DNA from 2 places in the Catenulispora subtropica genome. Region 1 is predicted to be linked to the other one. Evidence: riboswitches for the same ligand, from Rfam matches in the RefSeq annotation. Region 1 holds a riboswitch; the other holds the start of a gene.
What was found. Region 1 has a riboswitch for cobalamin ahead of ABD466_RS12090 (ribonucleoside-diphosphate reductase subunit alpha). Riboswitches for the same ligand answer to the same signal wherever they lie in the genome.
Positions count from the first base shown of each region.

Region 1 (5,820 bases):
TGGGCGAGGTGGCGCACGGTGTTCCCGCTGTTGCCGCGGTTGGTCCAGGTCAGCCGGACTTCCGGATGCCGGGCCGTCGTGAACGCCCGCAGCAGGCTGACATAGCCGTTCCCGTAGGGGGCGTTCTCCTCCCGGCGCCCGCAGTCCGTGATGCTGTCGCCGATGAGCAGGATGTGCTGACCGTCCTTGAACAACACGCGGGCCGCCTTCCGGAGTGCTGCGGGTATGGGCATCCGATCATGCCGGTATTTTCGTTCGGGCAGCAATCGGATCAAGGGAGGGGCACCCGTCATGAAGGCCGTCCAGTTCAGCGAGCCCGGCGGTACCGAGCACATCGCAGAGGTCGATGTTCCGACGCCGGAGCCCGCGCCGGGGCAGATCGCGATCGCGGTCCGCTACGCGGGCCTGAACTTCGTGGACGTCCTCGCCCGCCGCGGTGTGCCCGGCTACGCGACCGGCTGGCCGTATGTGCCGGGCATGGAAGTCGGCGGCGAGGTGGCGGCGGTCGGCGAGGGCGTCGACGGGTTCGCGGTCGGTGACGCGGTGGTGGCGTTCACGGTCGACGGCGGTGGTCTGGCCGAGACCGTGGTGGCCGAGGCCGGCCTGGCCGCGCGGGTGCCGGACGGGCTGGCCCTGGAGCGGGCCACCATCGTGCCGCTCACGTGGGCCACGGCCGTCGGGCTCGCCGACGCCGCTCATGTGTCCTCGAAGGACCGGGTCCTGGTCACCGGCGCCGGGGGCGGGGTCGGCGACGCGCTGGCGGCCGTGCTGAGCCTGCGCACTCCGCGTTGCGTCGTCGGCGGCACGAGCGCGAACTCCGCGGGCAGGCTGGCGGCGGTCTACCGTCCGGCGGTGCGGGACGCGGAGTTCGGCGCGGCGGCCCGCAAGGCCAACGACGACGAACTCTTCGACGTCGTGCTGGAGTCCATCGGCGGCGACGTGGCGTCGGCCTCGCTCGGGCTGCTCGCGCCGGGGGGCCGCTACGTCAGCTACGGCGCCGCGGCCGGTCAGCCCGACCCGGCCGCCCCGGCGCCGGCGGACCTGCGGCGCAACAACTGGACCACCGCCGGCTTCAGCATCATCAACCGGGCCCGCGCCGACGCGCGCGCCGTCGGGGCGCTCATCGCGGCGGTGTTCGCGCTCGCCGAGGCGGGCTCGGGATGGGAGCTCCCGGCGCCGCGGGTGGTCGCGTGGGACGAGGCGATCGACGCGCACATCGCGCAGGCCGAGAACCGCAGCCCGGGCAAGACCGTCGTCGCCGTCCGGGGTTCCTGAGCCGCTCCGAGGCCCGCCCGTCCACGGGAGAACCGGAACCGGGTCGTGGATGGGCGGACCTCGCACGATCAGGGATCGTGATCGCTGCGTGTCGGATCGCGACTTGCGGGGTCGCACCGGGCCGGATGGAGTGGAGCCATGTCTGTGATCCCCGAGTCGCACGCCGACCTGCTCGAGCGCCCCGTCTTCTGTCACCTGGCGACCATCCGCGCGGACGGGAACCCGCACGTGAACCCGATGTGGTTCCTGTGGGACGGCGAGTTCCTGTCGTTCACCACCTCGACCAAGCGTGCGAAGTACAAGGAGCTCAGCGAGCGCCCGAACGCCGCGGTGTCGATCAACGACCCGGACGCGCCGTACCGGTACCTGGAGTTGCGCGGCACCGTGGAACGGATCGAACCGGACACCGAGGGTGCCTTCTTCGCGGTGCTGGCGGACCGTTACTCGCTGCCGATGGACGGCCCCGTGGGCGACGCTCCGTACCGGGTGCGGATCTACCTGCGGCCGACGCACGCGACGTTCCAGTAGCAGCTCTCAGCACGCCCCGGTAGCCCTCTGACATACAGCATGTTGATTGTGAATTAGAGCCCGCCACAAGATATGGTGTCCGACGCAGCTGGTTCGGCCGTCCGCTCGCAGCACGGGCGGCGGCCGAGGCAAGAGGGAACCCGGTGCGAGTCCGGGACTGCCCCGCAGCGGTGAGTGGGAACGACCGCCGTCGTGCACACTGGGCCGGCGGCGCCTTCGGGCGCCGGCGCCGGCCTGGGAAGTGACGGCCAGTAGGTTCCGGGTCCGGGAGTCTCCGGTCCCCGGACGCCCGCGAGTCCGAAGACCTGCCAGCGGTGCCGCGCCCGGACATGGGGTGCGGCCGGTCCGAGGCCGCGCGGGACGGCTGACGGCGAAGGGCGCCGCGCTGCCGCGCGCCTTCTCGTCTCCTCGCGCACGGTCCGGATCGGGACCTACGACTGGCGAGGAGAGGGTTGTGACGGTCACGCAGGTCGGGATCGATGTCGATGCCGGCACGGGGTCGGGCGGGGCGGAGCCGGCGACGCCGCCTCCGGCGGGGACGGCGACGGTCTCCGAGCGGTCCCTGGAAGCGGCCGTCACGCGCTGGGCCGCCGGCCTCCCCGACGTCGACCCGGGCCGCGTCGCCCGCAAGACCTTCGCCGGCCTGCCCGCCGGCGCCGGCCCGGCCCAGGCCGCCGAGCTGGCCGTGCAGTGCGCGGCCGAGCTGATCGGCGAGGAGCCGCAGTACTCGAAGCTGGCGGCGCGGCTGCTGGCGGCGGTGATCGCGGACGAGGCCGCGGGGCAGGGCGCGGTGGCGTTCAGCGCGGCGATCGCCGTCGGGCATCGGGAGGGCCTGATCGGCGATCTCACCGCCGCCTTCGTCGCCGCGGAGGCCGAGCGGTTCGACGCCGCCATCGACGGGGACGGCGATCTCCGCTTCGAGTACTTCGGGCTGCGTACCGTCTACGACCGCTACCTGCTGCGGCACCCGGTCACCCGCCGGGTCATCGAGACGCCGCAGCACTTCCTGCTGCGGGTGGCCGCCGGGCTGTCGGAGCAGGCCGAGGAGGCGATCGGCTTCTACCGGCTGATGTCCTCGCTGGCCTACCTGCCCAGCTCCCCCACGCTGTTCAACTCGGGCACGCGGCACACCCAGATGTCGTCCTGCTATCTGGTCGACTCCCCGCGCGACGAGCTCGACTCCATCTACGCGCGCTACCACCAGGTGGCACGGCTGTCGAAGTTCGCCGGCGGGATCGGCATCGCCTTCTCGCGCGTGCGGGGGCGCGGCGCGCTGATCCGCAGCACCAACGGCCGCTCGAACGGGATCGTGCCGTTCCTGCGCACGCTGGACTCCTCGGTCGCCGCGGTCAACCAGGGCGGACGCCGCAAGGGCGCGGCGTGCGTCTACCTGGAGCCGTGGCACCCGGACATCGAGGAGTTCCTGCAGCTGCGGGACAACACCGGCGAGGACGCGCGCCGCACCCACAACCTGAACCTGGCGAACTGGATCCCGGACGAGTTCATGCGCCGGGTCGAGGCGGACGCGCTGTGGTCGCTGATGGACCCGGACCAGGTGCCGGAGCTGCCGGACCTGTGGGGCGAGGCGTTCGACGCCGCGTACCGCCGGGCCGAGGCCGAGGGCCGTTACGTCCGGCAGCTCCCGGCGCGCGAGCTCTACGGCAGGATGATGCGGACGCTGGCGCAGACCGGCAACGGGTGGATGACGTTCAAGGACGCCTCGAACCGGCTCTGCAACCAGACCGCGGAGCCGGGCCCCGGCGAGAGCCGGAACACGGTGCACCTGTCGAATCTGTGCACGGAGATCATCGAGGTGTCCTCGGACGCCGAGACCGCGGTGTGCAACCTGGGGTCGGTCAACCTGGCGGCGCACCTGACCGCGGACCGGTCGGCCGTGGACTGGGACCGGCTGCGGGACACGGTCCGCACGGCGGTGGTGTTCCTGGACCGCGTCATCGACATCAACTACTACCCGAGCGAGCAGACCGCGGCGTCGAACCCGCGGTGGCGGCCGGTCGGGCTGGGGCTGATGGGGCTGCAGGACGTGTTCTTCGCGCTGCGGCTGCCGTTCGACGACCCGCGGGCGCGCAAGCTTTCGACGCGGATCGCCGAGGAGATCTACCTGACGGCGCTGGAGACGTCGGCCGGGCTGGCCGAGCGGTTCGGCGCGCACCCGGCGTTCGACCGGACCCGGGCCGCCGGGGGCGCGCTGCAGCCGGACCTGTGGGGCTCGGCGACGTCCCCGGCGCTGGCCGCCCGGTGGAGCGCTCTGCGTTCCCGCGTGGCCGCGACCGGCCTGCGCAACTCGCTGCTGGTGGCGATCGCGCCGACCGCCACGATCGCCTCGATCGCGGGCTGCTACGAGTGCATCGAGCCGCAGGTGTCGAACCTGTTCAAGCGCGAGACGCTGTCCGGGGAGTTCCTGCAGATCAACAGCGCGCTGGTGAGCGAGCTGAAGGCGCTGGGGCTGTGGACGCCGGCGGTGCGGGACGCGATCAAGCGGGCCGAGGGGTCCGTGCAGGACATCGAGGCGCTGCCGGCGGAGCTGCGGACGCTGTACCGGACGGCGTGGGAGCTGCCGCAGCGGGCGCTGATCGACCTGGCTGCGGCGCGGGGGCCGTTCGTGGACCAGTCGCAGTCGCTGAACCTGTTCCTGGCGGCGCCGACGATCGGGAAGCTGTCGTCGATGTACATGTACGCGTGGAAGGCCGGGCTGAAGTCCACGTACTACCTCCGGTCGCGGCCGGCGACGCGGATCCAGCAGGCGACGGTGACCGTCGCCTCGGAAGAGGCCGTCGCCTGCTCGCTGGAGAACCCCGAAGCCTGCGAAGCCTGCCAGTAAAGGAAGCCTTTGATGCTGCTCGACCCCGGTCTGGACCTGACCTTGCGCCCGATGCGCTACCCGCGTTTCTTCGACCGCTTCCGTGACGCGATCAAGAACACGTGGACCGTGGAGGAGGTGGACCTGCACAGCGACCTCGCCGACCTGGACCGGCTCTCGGCGGCCGAGCGGCACCTGGTGTCGCGGCTGGTCGCCTTCTTCGCCACCGGCGACACGATCGTCGCGAACAACCTCGTGCTGAACCTGTATCAGCACGTGAACAGCCCCGAGGGGCGGTTGTACCTGTCGCGGCAGCTGTTCGAGGAGGCCGTTCATGTGCAGTTCTACCTGAACCTGCTCGACACCTATGTGCCCGACGAGGACGAGCGGGCGGCGGCGTTCGCGGCGGTGGAGAACATCCCGTCCATCCGGCGCAAGGCGGAGTTCTGCTTCCGCTGGATCGACTCGCTGGGTGCTCTGCAGCGGCTGGAGACGCGGGAGGACCGGCGGGCGTTCCTGCTGAACCTGATCTGCTTCGCGGCGTGCATCGAAGGGCTGTTCTTCTACGGCGCCTTCGCCTACGTGTACTTCCTGCGTTCGCGCGGGTTGCTGCACGGGCTCGCGTCCGGGACCAACTGGGTGTTCCGAGACGAGTCGATGCACATGGCGTTCGCGTTCGACGTCGTGGAGACGGTGCGCGCCGAGGAGCCGGACCTGTTCGACGAGGAGATGGCGCGGCAAGTGCGGCAGATGCTCGCCGAGGCGGTGGAGTGCGAGACGCAGTTCGCCGAGGACCTGCTCGGGGGTGGGCTCGGGGGCAGGAGCGGAGTGCCGGGGCTGCCGGTGGCGGACATGCGCGGGTATCTGGAGCACGTCGCCGACCGGCGGCTGGTGCAGCTGGGGCTGGAGCCGCTGTACGGCGCGGCGAACCCGCTGGCGTTCATGGAGCTGCAGGACGTGCAGGAGCTGTCGAACTTCTTCGAGCGGCGGGTCTCGGCGTACCAGGTCGCGGTCGCCGGTAGCGTCTCGTTCGACGACGACTTCTAGAAGGAAGGCCCGGGGATGCCGGTACGGCGCGTGGTGTCGCTGGTGCCGTCGCTGACCGAGGCGATCGCGGCGACGGCGCCGGAGCTGCTGGTCGGTGCGACCGACTGGTGCACGCATCCGGCGGACCTGGCGGTCGAGCGGATCCGCGG
Region 1 is NZ_BAAAQM010000011.1:60,763-66,582, reverse strand. Features, by position in the region: gene ABD466_RS12105 (SGNH/GDSL hydrolase family protein) at 1-233, opposite strand, end outside; gene ABD466_RS12100 (quinone oxidoreductase family protein) at 292-1,275, shown strand; gene ABD466_RS12095 (PPOX class F420-dependent oxidoreductase) at 1,414-1,803, shown strand; cobalamin riboswitch at 1,876-2,130, shown strand; gene ABD466_RS12090 (ribonucleoside-diphosphate reductase subunit alpha) at 2,258-4,645, shown strand; gene ABD466_RS12085 (ribonucleotide-diphosphate reductase subunit beta) at 4,658-5,671, shown strand; gene ABD466_RS12080 (helical backbone metal receptor) at 5,687-5,820, shown strand, end outside.

Region 2 (5,820 bases), on a different contig from region 1:
ACGTCTGCGCCAGCTGCTCGTACATCCAGTCGTCCACGACCCCGGCGGTGGCGTCGTAGCCGAACAGGTAGTCGACGGTCGCGGCCAGCTCGAACGCGCCCTTGTAGCCGTGCCGCTGCATCGCCGCCACCCACCGCGGGTTCACGACCCGGGCGCGGAACACGCGGTGCGTCTCCTCGGCCAGCGTGCGGGTGCGCACCGCCTCCGGCACCGCCGAGTCGCCGACGTACGCCGCCGGGGACGCGCCGGTCAGCGCGCGCACCATCGCGACCATGCCGCCGTGGTACTGGAAGTAGTCGTCGGAGTCGACGATGTCGTGCTCGCGGTTGTCCTGGTTCTTCGCCGCCACCTGGATGCGCCGGAACGCGGACTCCATGTCCCCGCGGGCCTCGCGGCCGTCCAGCCCGCGGCCGTAGGCGTAGCCGCCCCAGACCGCGTACACCTCGGCGAGGTCGGCGTCGGTGCGCCAGTCGCGGGCGTCGATCAGCGGCAGCAGGCCGGCGCCGTAGGCCCCGGGCTTGGAGCCGAAGACCCGGGTGGTGGCGCGGCGGCGGTCGCCGTGCGCGGCGGTGTCGGCGTCGGCGTGGGCCCGCACGAAGTTCTCGGAAGCGGGCTCGTCCAGCTCCGCGACGGCCCGCACGGCGTCGTCGATGAGCGCGATGACGTGCGGGAACGCATCGCGGAAGAACCCTGAGATGCGGACCGTGACGTCGACGCGCGGCCGCCCGAGCTCGGCCGCCGGCACGACCTCGAAGCCGGTGACGCGGCGGGAGGCGTCGTCCCACACCGGCCGGCAGCCCAGCAGGTGCAGGATCTCGGCGATGTCGTCGCCCTGGGTCCGCATCGCCGAAGTGCCCCAGACGGTGAGGCCGACCGAGCGCGGGTAGTCGCCGGTGTCGGCGAGGTGCCGGGCCAGCAGCGACTCGGCCAGGGCCTGGCCGACGTCCCAGGCGTTGCGCGACGGGATGGCCTTGGGGTCGACGGAGTAGAAGTTGCGGCCGGTGGGCAGCACGCCGACCAGGCCGCGGGTCGGGGCGCCGGAGGGGCCGGCCGGGATGTAGCGGCCGTCGAGGGCGCGCAGCACGTTGGCGATCTCGTCGGTGGTGCGGGCCAGGCGCGGGACGAGTTCGGTCGCGGCGAAGCGCAGCACCCTGATGACGTCCGCGTCGCCGGCGCGCAGGACCTCGTCGCACACGCTCTCGGCGCGTGCGGAGTCCCAGTCGGTGGCGGCGAGCCCCTCGACGAGCCGCCGCGCCAGCGTCTCCAGCATGTCGACCGCGTCCGAAGCGGTCCGTGCGGGCGCCTGCGGCCCGGCCAGCTCGCTCAGCGACTCAGGGCTCTTCACCGGCGCGCCGGGCTCGGCCAGCAGGACCTGCTCGTCCAGGCCGACGAACGCCGCGAGCGCCTGCCGCAGTCCCGGCACCGCGCCGCTCACCCCGCCGAAGACCTGCTTCGCCCGCAGCACCGCCAACACGTCGGCGACCAGTTCCCCGCCTTCCGGCGCCCGGCCGAGGATGTGCAGCCCGTCGCGGATCTGCACGTCCTTGATCTCGCACAGGTAGCCGTCCAGGTGCAGCACGAACTCGTCGAAGTCGTCGTCGGCCGGCTGGCGCTCGACGTCGCCGTGCAGGAACGCCGCGAGGTCGTGGTGCAGCTGCGCGGCGCGGATCAGGGTCCAGATCTGCGCCCGCACCGCCGGGGCCTTGTCCGGGTCCAGCGCGGACACGGCGGCGTACTCGTCGAGCAGCTGCTCCAGCTTGGCCAGCTCGCCGTAGGTGTCGGCGCGCGCCATCGGCGGCATCAGGTGGTCGACGATGGTGGCGTGGCCGCGGCGCTTGGCCTGCGTGCCCTCGCCGGGGTCGTTGACGATGAACGGGTAGACCAGCGGCAGCTCGCCCAGGACCGCGTCCGGGGCGCACGACGCGGACAGGCCGAGGCCCTTGCCGGGCAGCCACTCCAGCGTGCCGTGCTTGCCGAGGTGCACGACGGCGTCCGCGCCGAACGCGTTCTCCAGCCAGCGGTAGGCGGCCAGGTAGTGGTGGCTCGGCGGCAGGTCGGGGTCGTGGTAGATGGCGATGGGGTTCTCGCCGAAGCCGCGCGGCGGCTGGATCATCAGCAGCACGTTCCCGAACTGGAGCGAGGCGAGCACGATGTCGTCCCCGTCGACGTAGAGCGAGCCGGGCGGCTCACCCCAGTGCCGGCGGATGCCCTCGCGCAGTTCGGCGGGCAAGCCCGCGAACCAGGACTCGTAATCGCCGAGCGGGACGCGGGCGGGGGCGGCCGCCAGCTGGTCCTCGGTGAGCCACTCGACGTCGTGGCCGCCCGCGGCGATGAGGCGGTGGATGAGCTCGTCGCCGTCCTCGGGGAAGTCGCCGACGGTGTAGCCGGCCGCGCGCAGGGCGGTGAGCAGGCGGACGGCGGAGGCAGGAGTGTCCAGGCCGACGGCGTTGCCGATGCGGGAATGCTTGGTCGGGTAGGAGGACAGGACCAGGGCGAGTTTCTTGTCGCTGTTGGGGATCGAGCGGAGTGCGGCATGGCGGAAGGCGATGCCCGCGAGCCGCCGGGCGCGCTCCTCGTCGGCGACGTAGACGGGGATGTCCGCCTCGCCCTTCTCCTTGAACGAGAAGGGGACGGCGATCAGGCGGCCGTCGAACTCCGGGATCGCGACCTGCATCGCCGCGTCCATCGGGGTGAGCGCGGCGTCGGAGTCCCGCCACGCCTCGCGGGAGGAGGTGAGACAGAGCCCTTGGATCACCGGGATGTCGAGGGCGGCCAGCGCTCCCACGTCCCAGGCGTCCTCGTCACCGCCGGCGCCGGCGTCGGCCGCGGTGGCCCCGCCGCCGGCCAGGACGGTGACGACCAGCGCGTCGCAGCGGCCGAGCAGCTCGACGAGGCCTTGGCCCGCGGCGTCGGACAGACCCCGCAGCGAGCCGCAGTAGACCGGCAGGGCGTTGGCGCCGCGGGCTTCGAGGGCGTCGGCGAGGGTGTCGACGAATCCTGTGTTGCCGGAGAGCTCGTGCGCGCGGTAGAAGACGATGCCGACGGTTGGGCGGCCGTCCCGGCTCGCCCGCTCGCCGTGCACCCCGAACTCGGGCATCGCCGTGGGCGCGTCGAATCCTTCGCCGCCGCCGAGCACCGTGTCGGTGAGGAAGTTCGCCAGCTGCGCCAGGTTCGCGGGACCGCCGGCGGTGAGGTAGTTCAGCGCGTCGGCCGCGACGCCGCCGGGCACGGTCGACAACGCCATCAGTTCGGCGTCCGGCACCGCCTCGCCGCCGAGGACGACGGCCGGAACCCCGCTGGCCGCGACCGCGTCGACCAGCCACTGCCACAGGCGGTGGCCGCCGAGCAGCCGCAGGACCGCGACGTCCGCGTCGCCGAGGAGCGGCGCGAGGCTGTCGGCATCCAGCCGGGCGGGATTCGCCGTGCGATAGGGGGCGCCGGACGCGTGGGCGGCCAGAAGCTCGGTGTCAGCGGTGGACAGCAGCAGAACGCGCGCGGGCATGCGGCGGCACTTCCTCTCGCGGAGTCCGCGCTCCGCCTCGGGCCGATGGTGACGGACGACAGGCAGTTCCTGACTCGCGGCCTTGAGGAGGACCGCTCACAGTTGCGGGACAGCGCCCGATTCGCACGGGCTTCCTGACTTCGTCGTCCGGGGGACAGTGTGCCAGATCGGCGGATCGGGGCTAGCCCCTGAATCGGCCGAGTCCCTTGGCGAGCCGCACCGCCGCGACGGCGGCCGCGCCGCCGACGGTCGCCGACAGCACCGACGCCCGCCGGATGTCGGCGACCCTCGGCGCGCGCCCCGAGCCCAGTACCGGCCGGTGTTCGACGACGTCGCCGTAGGTGTTGGTGCCGCCCAGGCGGACGCCGAGCGCGCCGGCGGCCGACGCCTCGCAGCGTCCGGCGTTCGGGCTGGGGTGGCGGGCGCCGTCGCGTCGCAGCGCCCTGAGGGCCTGGATGGGGCTGCCGCCGACGATCGGAGCCGCCGCGACCGTGACGGCGCCGGTGAACCGGGCCGGCAGGTAGTTCAGCACGTCGTCGAGCCGGGCCGCGGCCCAGCCGAAGTTCCGGTACCGCGCGTCGCGGTAGCCGACCATCGCGTCGAGCGTGTTCGACGCCCGGTACGCCAGCAGCCCCGGGATCCCCGCGACCGCGCCCCAGAACAGCGGGGCCACGACCGCGTCGGAGGTGTTCTCGGCGACCGATTCGACGACCGCGCGCGCGATCTGGTCGGCGTCCAGGCCCCGCGGGTCGCGGCCGCACAGGTGCGGCAGCCGTTCCCGGGCCGCCGCGAGGTCGCCCTCGGTCAGCGATCCGCCGATCAGCGCCGCCTCGCGCCGCAGCGACGTCCCGCCGAGTACGGTCCACGTCGCTGCGGCGGTCAGCGCCGTCCCGGCCCACGGGCGCCGCCCGAACCGCTCCCCCGCGACGCCCAACGCCGCGGCCCCCGCCACCAGAGTGCCCGCGTAGGCGGCACCCGCGACCCGCGAGTCCGCGTACATCACCTTCCGCAGCCCGGCGGCCACCCGGCCGAACCCGGCCACCGGATGCCCTCGCCGCGGGTCCGCGAAATACCAGTCCGCCGCGAAGCCGAGCGCGAGCCCCACGGCCCGGGAAGAAGATCGCATGCGCACAACCTATCGACGCCGCGCCATGGCCCGTCCTCAGGGAGCGACCGGCCGCTCCTCACCGCCGTGCCGTGACGGCTTCCGTGGCCGGACCGGTTACATTAACCCCGTGGGAACAGCTCTCCTGCTGCTGTCCGTCTACCTGGCCTGCGCGGTCGAGGCCGTGGAGGCTCTCACCATCGTGCTCGCCGCCGGCGTCACGCGCGGCTGGCGCCCGGCGCTGCAGGGCGTCGCGGCCGGGCTGCTCCTGCTCGGGGCCGTGGTCGCGGCCCTCGGGCCGGCGTTGACGGTGCTGCCGCTCAAGACGCTGCGGCTGGTGGTCGGCGGGCTGCTGCTGACCTTCGGGCTCCAGTGGCTGCGCAAAGCGATCCTGCGCGCGTCCGGTGACAAGGACCTGCGCGACGAGGCCGCGGCCTACCGCCGCCAGGTCGCCGCCGCCGCGCGGGTGACCAGCAGCAAGAAGCCGTTCGTCGACGACTGGTACGCCTTCACCTTGTCCTTCAAGGGTGTCGTCCTGGAGGGCCTGGAGGTCGCGTTCATCGCCCTCACCTTCGGCGCCAATCAGCACGGTGTCGCGCTCGCCGCGCTGGCCGCGGTCGCCGCCGTCCTCACCGTCGCGGCGGCGGGCGTCGTGCTGAAGGCCCCGCTGGCCCGCGTCCCGGAGAACACCATGAAGTTCGCGGTCGGTGTGATGCTCACCGGCTTCGGCATCTTCTGGGGCGCGGCGGGCGCCGGCGCGGAGTGGCCCGGCGGTGACGCCGCCCTCCCCGTCATCGTCGCCTATGTGCTGGCCGTCGCCGCCACCGCGGTCTGGGTCCTGCGCAGGAGGCGCGCGGTATGGGCCGGCTGAAAGCCTTCGCAGCCTTCTGGTACGAGTTCATCGTCGGCGACGATCCGATGGTCGCCGTCCTGATCATCGCCGCCCTGGCCGGCACCGCCGTCCTCAGCACCCGCACCACCGCGTGCTGGTGGCTGTTGCCGGTCGTCGTCACGCTGGCACTGGCCGCGACGCTGGCTCGGGCCGTCCGCCGGAAATAGCCCCGTAAGCCTCAGTGGCCGGTCACGCGGCGGAACGCCACGCGTCGGTGACGCAGCCTTCTTCGTACTGCCAGCGCCCGTCGCCCTCGCCCTCGATGAGGAAACGCTTCACCGCGGGGACGTCAGCGTGCTCCGGCACGTTCAGCGCGACCAT
Region 2 is NZ_BAAAQM010000020.1:114,399-120,218, forward strand. Features, by position in the region: gene cobN (cobaltochelatase subunit CobN) at 1-3,502, opposite strand, end outside; cobalamin riboswitch at 3,547-3,685, opposite strand; gene ABD466_RS19045 (cobalamin biosynthesis protein) at 3,684-4,628, opposite strand; gene ABD466_RS19050 (COG4280 domain-containing protein) at 4,738-5,478, shown strand; gene ABD466_RS19055 (hypothetical protein) at 5,466-5,666, shown strand; gene ABD466_RS19060 (DUF4265 domain-containing protein) at 5,689-5,820, opposite strand, start outside.
Region 2: linked by a shared signal. The riboswitch ahead of cobN (cobaltochelatase subunit CobN) and the one ahead of ABD466_RS12090 (ribonucleoside-diphosphate reductase subunit alpha) in region 1 are both predicted to bind cobalamin.